Regions from separate parts of the Staphylococcus schleiferi genome, predicted to be linked through region 2. Evidence: riboswitches for the same ligand, from Rfam matches in the RefSeq annotation. Region 2 holds a riboswitch; each other region holds the start of a gene.
What was found. Region 2 has a riboswitch for S-adenosylmethionine ahead of MUA40_RS09565 (methionine ABC transporter ATP-binding protein). Riboswitches for the same ligand answer to the same signal wherever they lie in the genome.
Positions count from the first base shown of each region.

Region 1: it holds a riboswitch for S-adenosylmethionine, as region 2 does, so the genes downstream of both, MUA40_RS01345 (O-acetylhomoserine aminocarboxypropyltransferase/cysteine synthase family protein) here and MUA40_RS09565 (methionine ABC transporter ATP-binding protein) in region 2, are expected to answer to the same signal.
Region 3: it holds a riboswitch for S-adenosylmethionine, as region 2 does, so the genes downstream of both, MUA40_RS03480 (M20 family metallopeptidase) here and MUA40_RS09565 (methionine ABC transporter ATP-binding protein) in region 2, are expected to answer to the same signal.
Region 4: it holds a riboswitch for S-adenosylmethionine, as region 2 does, so the genes downstream of both, metX (homoserine O-acetyltransferase MetX) here and MUA40_RS09565 (methionine ABC transporter ATP-binding protein) in region 2, are expected to answer to the same signal.

Region 1 covers NZ_CP094712.1:327,210-330,444, reverse strand. Annotated here, with positions in the region: gene MUA40_RS01345 (O-acetylhomoserine aminocarboxypropyltransferase/cysteine synthase family protein) at 1-1,228, opposite strand, end outside; SAM riboswitch class I at 1,293-1,391, opposite strand; gene nrdG (anaerobic ribonucleoside-triphosphate reductase activating protein) at 1,591-2,130, opposite strand; gene nrdD (anaerobic ribonucleoside-triphosphate reductase) at 2,127-3,235, opposite strand, start outside.
Region 2 covers NZ_CP094712.1:2,024,924-2,028,158, reverse strand. Annotated here, with positions in the region: gene MUA40_RS09585 (arsenate reductase family protein) at 300-656, shown strand; gene gcvH (glycine cleavage system protein GcvH) at 728-1,108, shown strand; gene MUA40_RS09575 (toprim domain-containing protein) at 1,187-1,582, shown strand; gene MUA40_RS09570 (thioredoxin family protein) at 1,548-1,862, shown strand; SAM riboswitch class I at 1,903-2,013, shown strand; gene MUA40_RS09565 (methionine ABC transporter ATP-binding protein) at 2,109-3,137, shown strand; gene MUA40_RS09560 (methionine ABC transporter permease) at 3,130-3,235, shown strand, end outside.
Region 3 covers NZ_CP094712.1:782,589-785,823, forward strand. Annotated here, with positions in the region: gene MUA40_RS03470 (DoxX family protein) at 1-181, shown strand, start outside; gene MUA40_RS03475 (S-ribosylhomocysteine lyase) at 306-782, opposite strand; SAM riboswitch class I at 961-1,069, shown strand; gene MUA40_RS03480 (M20 family metallopeptidase) at 1,135-2,352, shown strand; gene ldmS (L-aspartate--L-methionine ligase LdmS) at 2,353-3,235, shown strand, end outside.
Region 4 covers NZ_CP094712.1:14,375-17,609, reverse strand. Annotated here, with positions in the region: gene MUA40_RS00075 (DUF2232 domain-containing protein) at 1-143, opposite strand, end outside; gene metX (homoserine O-acetyltransferase MetX) at 346-1,311, opposite strand; SAM riboswitch class I at 1,396-1,494, opposite strand; gene MUA40_RS00065 (AzlD domain-containing protein) at 1,545-1,874, opposite strand; gene MUA40_RS00060 (AzlC family ABC transporter permease) at 1,871-2,566, opposite strand; gene MUA40_RS00055 (YceI family protein) at 2,883-3,235, opposite strand, start outside.

The DNA of each region.
Region 1 (3,235 bases), 820 kb from region 2:
GCTCAAGGCCTATCGAAAGACGAATCGTCTCAGGGGCAATACCTGCTGCTTTTTGCTCTGCTTCTGTCAATTGTTGATGTGTCGTTGATGCAGGGTGAATGACAAGTGACTTTGCATCTCCTACATTCGCTAATAAAGAAAATAATTCTAAGCCTTCAATAAACTTTTTACCTGCTTCGTATCCGCCTTTGACACCAAAGGTAAAGATGGAACTTGCACCTTTTGGTAAATACTTCTCTTTTAACGCGTAATATTCACTCGTCGGTAAACCCGCATATTTAACCCATGCGACTTTATCATGCTTTTCAAGACATTGTGCAACTTTTTCAGCATTTTCGACATGTCGTTCTAATCGTAATGAAAGTGTCTCTAAGCCTTGCGTTAGTAAAAATGCATTGAATGGTGAAATCGCTGCCCCTGTATCTCTTAAAATTGTTGTACGAATTTTAAAAGCAAGTGCGGCTTCTCCAAATTTTTCACTGAACACTAAACCGTGATAAGATGGATCGGGTTCACTTAATCCTGGAAACTTGCCATTATCCCAGTTAAAGTTACCTGCATCAACAATGACACCACCCATCGATGTTCCGTGCCCACCAATAAATTTGGTCGCAGAGTGAACAACAATATTCGCGCCATATTCAATCGGACGTAAAAGATAAGGTGTCGCAAATGTATTATCAACAATAAGTGGTATACCTTGCGCTTTTGTAATTGCTGCAAGTGCATCGAAATCCTCGACATTACCTTCTGGATTCCCAATCGTTTCTACAAATAATGCCTTCGTATTCTCTTGAAGCGCATTTTCTATATTGCTGACATCTTTCGTATCTACTAATGTGACATCAATCCCATATTTAGGTAACGTATGTGTGAAAAGTGTATGTGTCCCACCATATAATGTAGAACTGGCTACGATATGATCGCCTTTCTGTGCAACAGCTTGAATCGCATATGTGATAGCTGCCATACCTGAAGCAACCGCTACACCAGCGACACCCCCTTCAAGTTCAGCCACACGTGTTTCAAGTACGTTCGTCGTAGGATTCATCAGGCGTGTATAAATATTCCCAAGTTCATCTAAGCCGAATAAATTCGCCGCATGTGCCGTATCATCAAAAGTAAAAGATGTTGTTTGATAGATCGGTAAAGCACGTGAATGGCTACTTTCATCGACTTCTTGTCCTGAGTGCAATTGCAACGTTTCAAATTTAAAATCACTTGTCATTTGACATTCCCCCTATTAATAAAAAAATAAAAGCCTACCTGATAAAGATAGACTTTTACTAGAAGACTTATCTCTCAGGTTAAATCACCTGCAGGAATTAGCACCTAACTGAATAGGTTGCCTGGTTTCAAAGGGCCTGTCCCTCCACCAATCTTGATAAGTATGATTCAATTGTTAAAATGCAAGATGTATCGCGCAAATAGAACGGCCAATACAATAACCGTGCGGGTGTTTTATTGGCTTTTAATGATACAACAAGTCTATCTAACATCCTTAACGATGTCAATATACAAATCCGAATTTTCTTACAAATTGCAAAAATTTGAAAAAATCACATTTGTGAGTATCAACACGCAGTCCGTTTATTCGATGTAAATCGACTGACTAATCATCTCGGTTTTAATAAATTGATGGACGTCAATGACACGTTGATTTAATGACCCTTTATAGGGCAAATTAGGTTGATATAATTTTTGAATGAACATCCCGTCTACAATGACATCAATCTGTTTTAATAACGCAGTCCGTTCATCATGTGCAAACCATAAGTACTCAAATAAAAAGCCTGTCCAAACCCAAATTGATTTCCGGCTACCGTAGCGTTTTCGAAAAGCACGTACTAATGGTATAACGATATCTAAATTACAAAAAGGTTCGCCCCCTAAAATGCTTAATCCTGAAATATATTCCGGCGCACACGCATCTAACACTTCCGATATCAATGTTTCCGTTGCCCGTTCACCATATCGAAAATTTTGGGCTGCCACATTGTAACAACCTTCGCATAAAAACGGGCAACCTGAAACATAGACACTACAACGTACACCTTCTCCATCGACGAAGCTTTGGTATTCGATTTTAGCAATATAACCTGCACCTTTTTTTATTTTTTGTGCAATCATGAGGGATTCGCTTTCATATGTTTCACGCGCGCGCACATTTCTTTATGACGCCCTTCAATCATTGGTCGTTGTACAGGGTTACCTAAATAACCGCATGTCCGTTTAACAACATCAACCGTTTCAGGGTTATGGTTTCCGCAATGTGGGCAACTATAACCTTTTTCAGTTGTTTCAAAGTCTCCCTCGAAACCACAGTCATAACAACGATCGATTGGGATATTTGTACCTAAATAGCTCACGCGATCATATGAATAATCCCACACCGCTTCAAGCGCTTTCACATTATGGTCTAATTTAGGATATTCACAATAATGAATATAGCCACCGCTTGCAAAATGCGGATAATCTTTTTCAAAATCTAATTTTTCGAACGGTGTCACGTCTTTCCGCACATCATAATGAAATGAGTTTTGATAATAACCTTTATCTGTAATATCAGGAATCGAACCAAACGCCTCGTAGTCTAAACGGCAAAAGCGATCTGTCAAAGACTCACTTGGTGTGCTATAAATACTAAACCAAATGTCATGCATTTCAGTCCAACTATATTGATATGCTTGCATCCGTTTTAAAATTTCAAGTGTAAAAGCTTTCGCATTTGCGTTAGTTTCCCAGTTAGGTCCAAAGAACACTGTTGCTGCTTCATAAAGTCCAATGTATCCCATAGAGACAGTCGCACGTTGCTTATTAAACAAAGCATCCACTGAATCGTTTTCATCAAGACGATATTTAAAAGCACCGCGTTTGTATAAAATTGGCGCATTATTTGGCACGGCTTCTTTCACACGTTCAATACGATAAGCCAATGCATCATGTAGCACTTGCATCCGTTCATCAAATAAAATCCAAAAACGTTCAATATCGCCTTCTGATTCAATCGCAATACGTGGCACATTTAAAGTGACGACACCTAAATTACAGCGGCCACTATTTTCATATTCACCATTTTCATTTTGCCAAGCCGGTAAAAATGAGCGACAACCCATAGGTGCTTTAAAATCACCAAGCAACTCTACCGTTTTATCGTAATTTAAAATATCTGGATACATGCGTTTCATAGAGCATTTTAAAGCTAGTTGCTTAATATCATAGTTTGGATCTGATG
Region 2 (3,235 bases):
CTAAAACATCTCCTTTATATCTATTACGTAACGACATTATAACGGATTTCATAGGTGAAGTCATCTATGTGATTCATTGATAAACAACGGCATAAGTCGTGCATCTCCTAATATTTAACCGTATTGATATTGGGTATAAAACAAGTGAAGCAGTGGGTGTCTAGTGAAACTACACAATGTTCCACTCGTCTATATAAATTTAGTATCAAACAATGTAGCAATGAATTTTTTGAAAAAAACAAGCATTTTAATTAATAATTTGATATATTAAAATTAATTGGAATAAGGAGGTCAAAGGCATGATCAAATTTTATCATTATCCAAATTGTACAACATGTAAAAAAGCAGCGAAATTTTTATCTGATCATGGTGTAAGCTATGAACCTATCGATATTGTACAGCATACACCGACAGAAAAAGAATTTCGTCAAATTATAGAAAAATCAGGCTTGGATATTAAAAAGTTCTTTAATACACATGGCGCAAAATACAGAGCGTTAAACCTTAAAGACAAATTAGAAAATATGAATGAAGATGAAAAATTAAGTTTACTTGCTTCTGATGGCATGTTAGTAAAGCGACCATTAGCGATCTTAGGTGATAAAGTGACAGTCGGCTTTAATGAAGAGGTCTATCGCAATACTTGGCTATCATAAAATAGTTGATAGAACCGTTCCAATATGTCATGATAAAATTGTAATTGTAAACATTATAGGAGGGGATTAACGTGGCAGTGCCAAGCGAATTAAAATATTCTAAAGAACACGAATGGGTAAAAGTTGAAGGTCAAACAGCAACAATTGGAATTACAGATTTTGCGCAAAGCGAATTAGGTGATATCGTCTTTGTTGAGCTTCCAGAAGTGGAAGATGAACTTACTGAAGGTGAAACTTTCGGTAGTGTGGAATCAGTTAAAACTGTTTCTGAATTATATTCTCCTGTATCAGGAAAAGTCATCGAAGTGAATGAAGGTTTAGAAGACGAACCTGAAGCGGTTAACGAATCACCTTACGAAAAAGCTTGGATGGTAAAAGTTGAATTAAGCGATGAAAGCCAATTAGATGCATTACTAAGTGCAGCTGATTATGAACAAATGATTGGTGAATAATGCCCGCATAAAGACTCCTCGGTAATCTGATTATCAAGGAGTTTTTTGTACTCAAATATTTTTTAGAAGGTGAAGACCATGGCGATGATCAATAAGGTTATTGTTGTAGAAGGTAAATCTGATAAAAAACGTGTTCAAGAGGTGTTGTTAGAACCTGTCGAAATTATATGTACACATGGAACGATGGGAATTGAAAAATTAGACAATATGATTGAATATTTGTATGATAAACAGGTCTACATTTTAGTAGATTCAGATGCGGAAGGTCGAAAAATCCGCAAATGGTTTACAACTTATTTGAGTGAGCGCATCGATATTTTCATCGATACGAATTATAGTGAAGTGGCACGTTGTCCACGCGATTACCTCTCTAATGTATTACAACATTTTGGATTTAAAGTAAAAAAAGATTTTTATGTTAAAGGGAAGTATTCATATCATGAGTGTTTCAGAGCAATTGAACAATATATATAGAAATAGTGATCAAAACGTTCATCTCATATTCGGTTATACACCGATGTGTGGGACATGTAAAATGTCTGAAAGAATGTTAGATATTGCCAATGAGATGACACAATTACCAATTGTGAAAATAGATTTAAATTTTCACCCAGATTGGAGTCAAGCAAATGAAATACAGTCTGTGCCTGTGTTAATGATCATGCATTATGATCAAGAAGTAGAAAGATTGTATGCTTTTCAATCTGTACCGTACTTATTAGAAAAATTAAAAAAAGTGATTGACGCATGTTGATTACAATGATAAGATTAATATCAATTAAATAGTCAGAAAACTCTTATCCGGAGTGGTGGAGGGATGTGCCCTATGAAGCCCGGCAACCGTCTAGTATATAGAAATGGTGCCAATTCACATAAAGTAAAAATTTTACTTTTGAAGATGAGAGAAAAGCGATTCGTGTTAGTGCTTTCTCTTTCATTTTTAAAAAGAGAAAGCATTTTTTATTTTGCAGATAAGAGGGGAAACACAAGGAGGAACAGTATGATTGAGCTTAAAAATATCGTTAAAAAGTACGAGAGTAAATCAAAATCTGTGACAGCTGTAGATCATGTTGACCTAAAGATAGAGAAGGGTTCAATCTATGGTATTATCGGATTTTCTGGTGCTGGTAAAAGTACTTTAATACGATTATTTAATTATCTAGAAACACCTACATCGGGCGATGTGGTTATCGGCGGGGATAACATAGGTCAGCTAAGTAAAGCAGATTTACGTAAAAAACGACAAAAAGTCAGCATGATTTTCCAACACTTTAATTTATTGTGGTCAAGAACGGTATTGGATAATATTATTTTTCCACTAGAAATTGCAGGTGTTGCAAAAAGTGAAGCAAAGCAGACAGCATTAGAGCTCGTTGAACGTGTCGGTTTGAAAGGGAGAGAGCATGCGTATCCTTCTGAATTATCAGGTGGTCAAAAACAGCGTGTCGGCATTGCCCGCGCACTGGCCAATGATCCAGAAGTCTTACTGTGTGACGAAGCAACAAGTGCACTTGACCCTCAAACGACAGATGAAATATTAGATTTACTTTTACAACTTAAAAAGGAAAAGAACTTAACGATTATTATTATTACGCATGAGATGCACGTCATTCGTCGAATTTGTGATGAAGTATCTGTAATGGAAAATGGTCGTGTCATTGAGCAAGGTAAAGTTTCTGATATTTTTGAAAATCCACAGCACGCAGTGACACGTCGCTTTGTTCAAGAAGACTTGAAACCGAGTGATGAGAGCGATGAGCTTGTAGCGACATTTCCTCTAGCAAAGGATGATATTTTAATTAAATTGACTTTTTCTGGCGATAATACAACACGTCCGATATTGTCCCATCTTTCGCAAGAATATCATCTTTCAGCCAATATTTTAGAGGGGAATATTAAACATTCAAAAACGGGCACTATAGGCTATTTACTCGTGCACATTCAAGATGTCTCAAAAATAAATTTTGATGAAGTACAAGCGGACTTAGAGTCACAAAATATCGATGTAGAGGTGGTCAGTCATGGGTAAGAGTTTTAGCGAAATACTTCAAGAGATGATAACAATGCCGAATGTACGTTGGCCTGATGTTTGGGTAGCGACATATGAAACGCTATACATGACAATCA
Region 3 (3,235 bases), 1.2 Mb from region 2:
GGCGCGTCCATCTGATGCATTGAAACGTTGGATTAACTATTTCTTATTATCTGTTTTTCCAGCAAATATTTATATGGCACGACGTCGATTGCCGCTTGGTGATAAAGAATTATCAGACACGGCAAGATACGGTAGACTACCGCTTCAATTCCTTTTCATGTATCTCATTAAAAAATTATAATTGTAAACTTTAAAAAGGCATTTCAAGTTGTGTATCACACACAATTTGGAATGCCTTTTGTTCAGTCAAAGCGATTTATCATTATTTTCATATCGTCATTCTATTTTAAAACGTGACTTTATATTTATACGTGTGCACCTGTTCCAAAAACATCATGCCATTGGTCACGTTTATCTAAAAATGATTGTGCAATTGCTTGAGCGCCCTCTAAAGAATGTGAAGCAGCCCAACCACATTGTAATTCATTGCAAGCAGGAACTTCTTTTGCCTCAAGTACATCTTGTATTGTTTTTTCAATAATATTTAATACATCGTCATAATCATCATGATTGATAAAAGAAACATAAAAACCAGTTTGGCAACCCATCGGACTTAAATCAACCACTTTATCTGTATGGTTTCTAATATTCTCAGCCATCAAATGCTCTAGAGAATGCAATCCAGGCATGTCCATGTGCGCTTTATTTGGCTGCTTGAAACGAATGTCATATTTATAAATTTCATCTCCGTTAATTCCTTTCATTTTACCAGCCAAGCGAATATAAGGCGCAACCACTTTAGTGTGATCCAAGTTAAAACTTTCAACGTTCATTTTTGGCATTTGTACAAACCTCCTTCATGTGTAATTTCATTTTAACACAAATTAGGATGATTGAAAGTAAAAAAACTGAGCTAATTACTCAGTTATACAAAAAATAAGATAGAAATTTTTGATTTATCTGTAAAAAATACATGACAAATTGTCCTAAATCCGATAAAATAAGTACAAATTTAATAAATATTTATCAAGAGTGGTGGAGGGAATTGGCCCTACGAAGCCCTGCAACCTCATCGTAAAGCGATAAAGGTGCTAAATCCAACAGTCTATAATGGGCTGAAAGATAAAAACGACAAAGATGTTATCACCGGCGTACATCAACCACACTTGAAAACATATGTGTTGATAGTATAGGATGATAACTTTTTTGTTTGGAAGGAGTTTTAATTTGGTATCAGTGAGACAACGGATTTTAGATTATATAGATAACAACAGATTGAAATACATTGATATGAGTCATCAAATTCATGAAAGACCTGAGATTGGAAATGAAGAGTTATTTGCTTCGAGATTGCTCATTGATCATTTAATTGAGTGTGGTTTCGAAGTTGAGCGCGACATTGCAGGTCATTCAACTGGATTTATAGCCACTTATGAATCGGCAAAGGAAGGGCCTACAATCAGCTATCTTGCTGAATATGATGCACTTCCAGGATTAGGTCATGCCTGTGGTCATAACATTATCGGTACAGCGAGTGTCTTAGCAGGTACAGCACTTAAGCAGGTCGTCGAAGAAATCGGTGGGAAAGTCGTCATCTTCGGTTGCCCAGCTGAAGAAGGCGGAGAAAATGGAAGTGCCAAAGCGAGTTATGTTAAAGAAGGCATATTTGACGATGTAGATGTTGCGTTAATGGTACATCCAGGTAATGAAACATATCCAACCAATCACACACTTGCGGTAGATGTACTAGATATTAAATTTTATGGTAAAAGTGCGCATGCTTCAGAGAATGCTTATGAAGCACGTAACGCTTTAGATGCGATGATTAGTTTTTTTAATGGTGTTGCACAAATTCGTCAGCATATTAAAAAGACTGAGCGCGTACATGGCGTAATTTTAGATGGTGGCAAGGCCGCGAATATCATTCCAGATTTCACACATGCACGTTTTTATACGCGTGCGACGACACGAAAGGAATTGGATGTTCTCACTGGACGTGTTCATGATATCGCTAAGGGGGCAGCGATACAAATGAGTTGTGATTTTGAGTTTGAGCCTATTCAAAATGGCGTCAATGAGTTTGTGAAATCACCAGAACTCGATTTGTTATTTGAACAATATGCAACAGAACTAGGGGAAGAGGTAAGTCATGATGATTTTGGGTATGGTTCAACGGACACGGGGAATGTCAGCCATGTTGTACCAACGATACACCCACATGTCAAAATTGGGCCAAGAAGCTTGGTGGGGCATACCCATCGATTTAGAGAAGCTGCTGCAAGTCCAATGGGGGATAAAGCACTGATAAGAGGTGCAAAGATCATTGCATTAATGGGGGCTACATTAATTCAAGATAGAGATCTCTTAGCTACAATTCAAAAGGAGCATCAAATTAAAAGGGAGAAGTTATAAATGACGGTACAAAATAATCACGCACCCCGCTTAACAATGGGTGATATTTATGAAACAAACGTGGTCTATACTTCTAGACCTTCTTATGTTTCCAATCCTTGGTTAGAACCAGATGAACATCAATCCAACTTTTTAACTGGGAGAGAGTTGTTGATTGCCAATTTACCAGTCATCGTTCATGAAGCGAGTGTGACACATAAATTAGCACAGCTTTTTCAAATGATTGGACGATCCATACCGGATAATGTCATCACATTTAGAGACCAAGAGAGTTATGAAGGTGCACTGAAACATTTGGCAACTGTCGAAGAACGTCAGATTTATTTTCAATATGTTCATGACGACTCGATTGTTGATGCAGCACACTATGCTATGGATAAAAAATTATTTGTTGAGTTGAATAATAAGTCATTAATTCCAAAATGGACTCAGAATCAGTTTTTACCAAAACGCGAAATCGTAACATATGAAAATTTTAAGTCAGCCATTCAATCTTGGTCACTTCCAGTTGTAATAAAGCCTGGGGATGATTTACCTACTGCTGGAGGCTATGGCGTGATGATATGTTATAACGAGCAAGAATTAAACGAAGCGATTGCCCGTGTAGAAAAAGCACAAGAAGCGACGAAAACGTTAATCATTGAGCAATGTATCGAAGCGGTGGATAACTATTGTGTGCAGTACGCTTGGCATCCTGATGAAGGTATTATATACCTCGGTGCAGCGAAACAATTAACAAATGAATATGGTTTTTATAATGGCAATGTGAATGCTTTAGAGGTACCTGAAAAAGTAATCGAAGCAGGCCGGAAAATAATGGAAAATGGTGTTTCTCAAGGATTTATCGGTATTGCTGGATTCGATATTCTTGTGGATGCTGAAG
Region 4 (3,235 bases), 510 kb from region 2:
AATATGATTCCTGGTAAGGTTGCAAAACATGCGATAATCATTACTGACCAAGGCATAAAATGCAGTACTAAAGCTACCGCTAATAGAACAATTGTACCTACTAGGGTTTCTTTAGGCTTGATTTTAGAAAACAAAGACGCCACTTCCAAACTAATTTATTCTATAACTTCTATTTTACAAGCTTTGTAATATGAATACAATTTGTGTTGATTAGATGACATATCTTTACATCTCCTCAAACACAAAGAAAAGCTATATTTTAGCTATTATCCCTAAAATACAGCTTATTGTCTAGTATTTCTAGTTTACGCAATTATAACAAATAGATAACATTATCGTCTAAAATTAGCGTCGAAATCGCGAAACTTTTAAGAAATGATATAAATAGGGCGCCCAGTCATTAAAATTAAGCAAAAAGCCATCATGCCCAACATTATCAGGCACAAAAAAATGACGATGGTATTTGAAGTGCTTACCAAGTGCAGCAACTTGATCATCGGGGTACAACAAATCATCGGTAAAACCAAGTGTCAGCACTTTTGTATTCAATGATTGATACACCTTGTCCACATTTTCTCTTCCTCTATAAATATCATGGCTATCCAAGACGTCTAGCAATGTTAAATAGCACTGTAAGTCAAATTGTTCTTTAAATTTATCACCTTGATATTTTTGATATGTGACGACTTCATCAGGTGTAAAACGGGCTTCATAGCTTTTAGATGATCGATACGTCAGGAAACCGAGTTGACGCGCAATACTTAAACCTTCTTTACCTGCTATGTGAATGGCTTGTCTCGCAATTTCATTAAATGCACGGCTATACGAAGATGTCTTTGCGGTCGCTGCAAGAATCACTGCTTTTTCTACTTCAAATTTATGCCGATAAAGGAGCTCAAGTGCTTGCATACCGCCTAAAGAACCGCCTATGAGTACATCAATTTTACGGAAGCCTAAAGCTTCAATTCCTTTTTCAAGCGCATGGGCAATATCGCGCATTGTAAGGTGCTGAGGAAAATTTTGATCTGTTACACGTGAGCTAGAACCGAATGGACTACCGATAACATTAAAAGTAAGAAACTGATAATCATGAAGCGGCATGTAACCCCCATCAATAATCTCACGCCACCACCCTGGATTTTCCTCTGTTCCATATGTTAAATGGTTGCCTGTCAACGCATGACAAACAAGCACTAAAGGTTGACCTGGGTAACCTACATGTTCATATTGAAGCTTTAAATTTTCAATTTTCTCTCCAGATTCAGTTGTAAAAGCGCCTAACTCTAATGTGTCAACTCGATAATTCATCATTTTAGTATGCCCTCCCTCTAAAATTCAAAAAAGGTTGTATTTCCGAAATAACGGTAATACAACCTTTGTAAGCACATCTATGTTAACTTATCATCCGCAATGGTTGGTTGTAGCACCGTACTTATCAATAAGTGGTTGCTGAAGCGTCACAGGGCCAAATCCCTCAACTTCTCTTAATAAGTATATTTTTGTTTTTTATCATACCTCATTCATTATCGACATGCAAACGATTATTAGAATAATCCGGCTATTCTCAATAATGCGACACTAATCATACCTACAATAACTGTTATTGTTAAACTTCTAAGCCAAAAAGCACTAATAACAGTGGGTATTAGCGCTAAGGCAAAGTTCCAGTTTAATGTATAACCCATCACACCTTTTTGTTGCTGGATTAAACCATCCACGACTAAAGCTGTGAAAAGGGTGATTGGAATAAAAGTGAGCCATTTTAAAACTTTATCAGAAAGCTGTACACGAGAAATCATCACAAGCGGTGTAATACGTAAAAGTAAAGTGACAATTCCCGAACCTATAATTGCCAATAAGATATAAAGTGTCATCGATCAATCACCATCCCTATTGCTGCAGTGATAGTAGACGCGAATAAAATTGCTAAATAGGAAGACATGACCATACTTAGCGATAACATCATAACAATGACAATCAGCATCAATAACAAATAAGTACGCATCTTTGACTTGGTGATTCCTTCAAATTGTGCAATCGTTAAAAATACAAACATCGCTATAATGGCATAATCTAAACCAAATGCATCTGGATTTTTAAAAAAGTTGCCAAGTAACGCCCCCAAAATAGAGACAAAAATCCAAAATAAGTAGGCTGTTAAATTTAGTCCATACATCCAATTACGTGTTATGGGGAGACCTTTTGAATGAGGCGTTATGGCCACAGCAAAAGTCTCATCAGTGAGTAACGCGCCTACCCCAACTCTATGAAGTAAACTTTCCTGCTTAAAATTATTTGCTAGTGTCATACTCAATAGGAACATGCGACTATTTACGATTAACGTTGTCAGTACAATAATCCAAACTGGTGTATGAACAACCATTAAAGCGACAATAATAAACTGAGCAGCTCCGGCATAAACAAGCATCGATAACATCACGATTTCAAGTAAGCCAAAACCAGAAGCAACACCGACAACGCCAAAGGAAAATCCTATCCCTGCATAGCCTAACAAAGTTGGAATACATTCTTGTACGCCTTGCTTAAAAGTTGTATGCGACACCATGACACATCCCTTCTAAAAAAATTAATCTTATTATAATACAAGATTATCAAATTCTCTATCAGGTTAGTCTAACGTCATAGTGTCCGAAGTCTAACGATTGTATTAAAAAGGCTTAACAAAGGGGTTTAAAAAAAATTTTCAGATTTTTTAACTGTTGTAAAAGCTGTTATAATATCATTTTATCTATTTACATGCTCAAAAATAGAGCGAGACAGAAACCATTTTGATTTCGTTGTCTCGCTCTAACAAATATCAAGACGTATATTTCTTAAACGCCAATTCAAATTTTATATCATTAATAAAACGATAATCTTAATTATCCTTCTACAACTGTTTCAAGGTTAAGTTCGATTTTAACTTTTTTACCTATAAAGACACCGCCTGTTTCTAAAGGTGCATTATAAGTAAGACCGTAGTCTTCGCGGTTAAGTTCACCTTTTAAGGTGAACCCTGCATTTGTATCGCCACTTAGAGGGTTTTTACCTGAACCATTGACATAAAGCTCGAATTCCTCATCTTGAGTATGTCCTTTAAATGTCACTTCAACTTGTGCTTTGTAGTGATCTCCCGCTGGCTCAATCGCTTTCGTTGTAAATTTAATTTCTGGGTATTGTTTTGCATCAAAAAAGTCTTCACTTTGTAAATGGTCATCTCGATCTCTCACATACG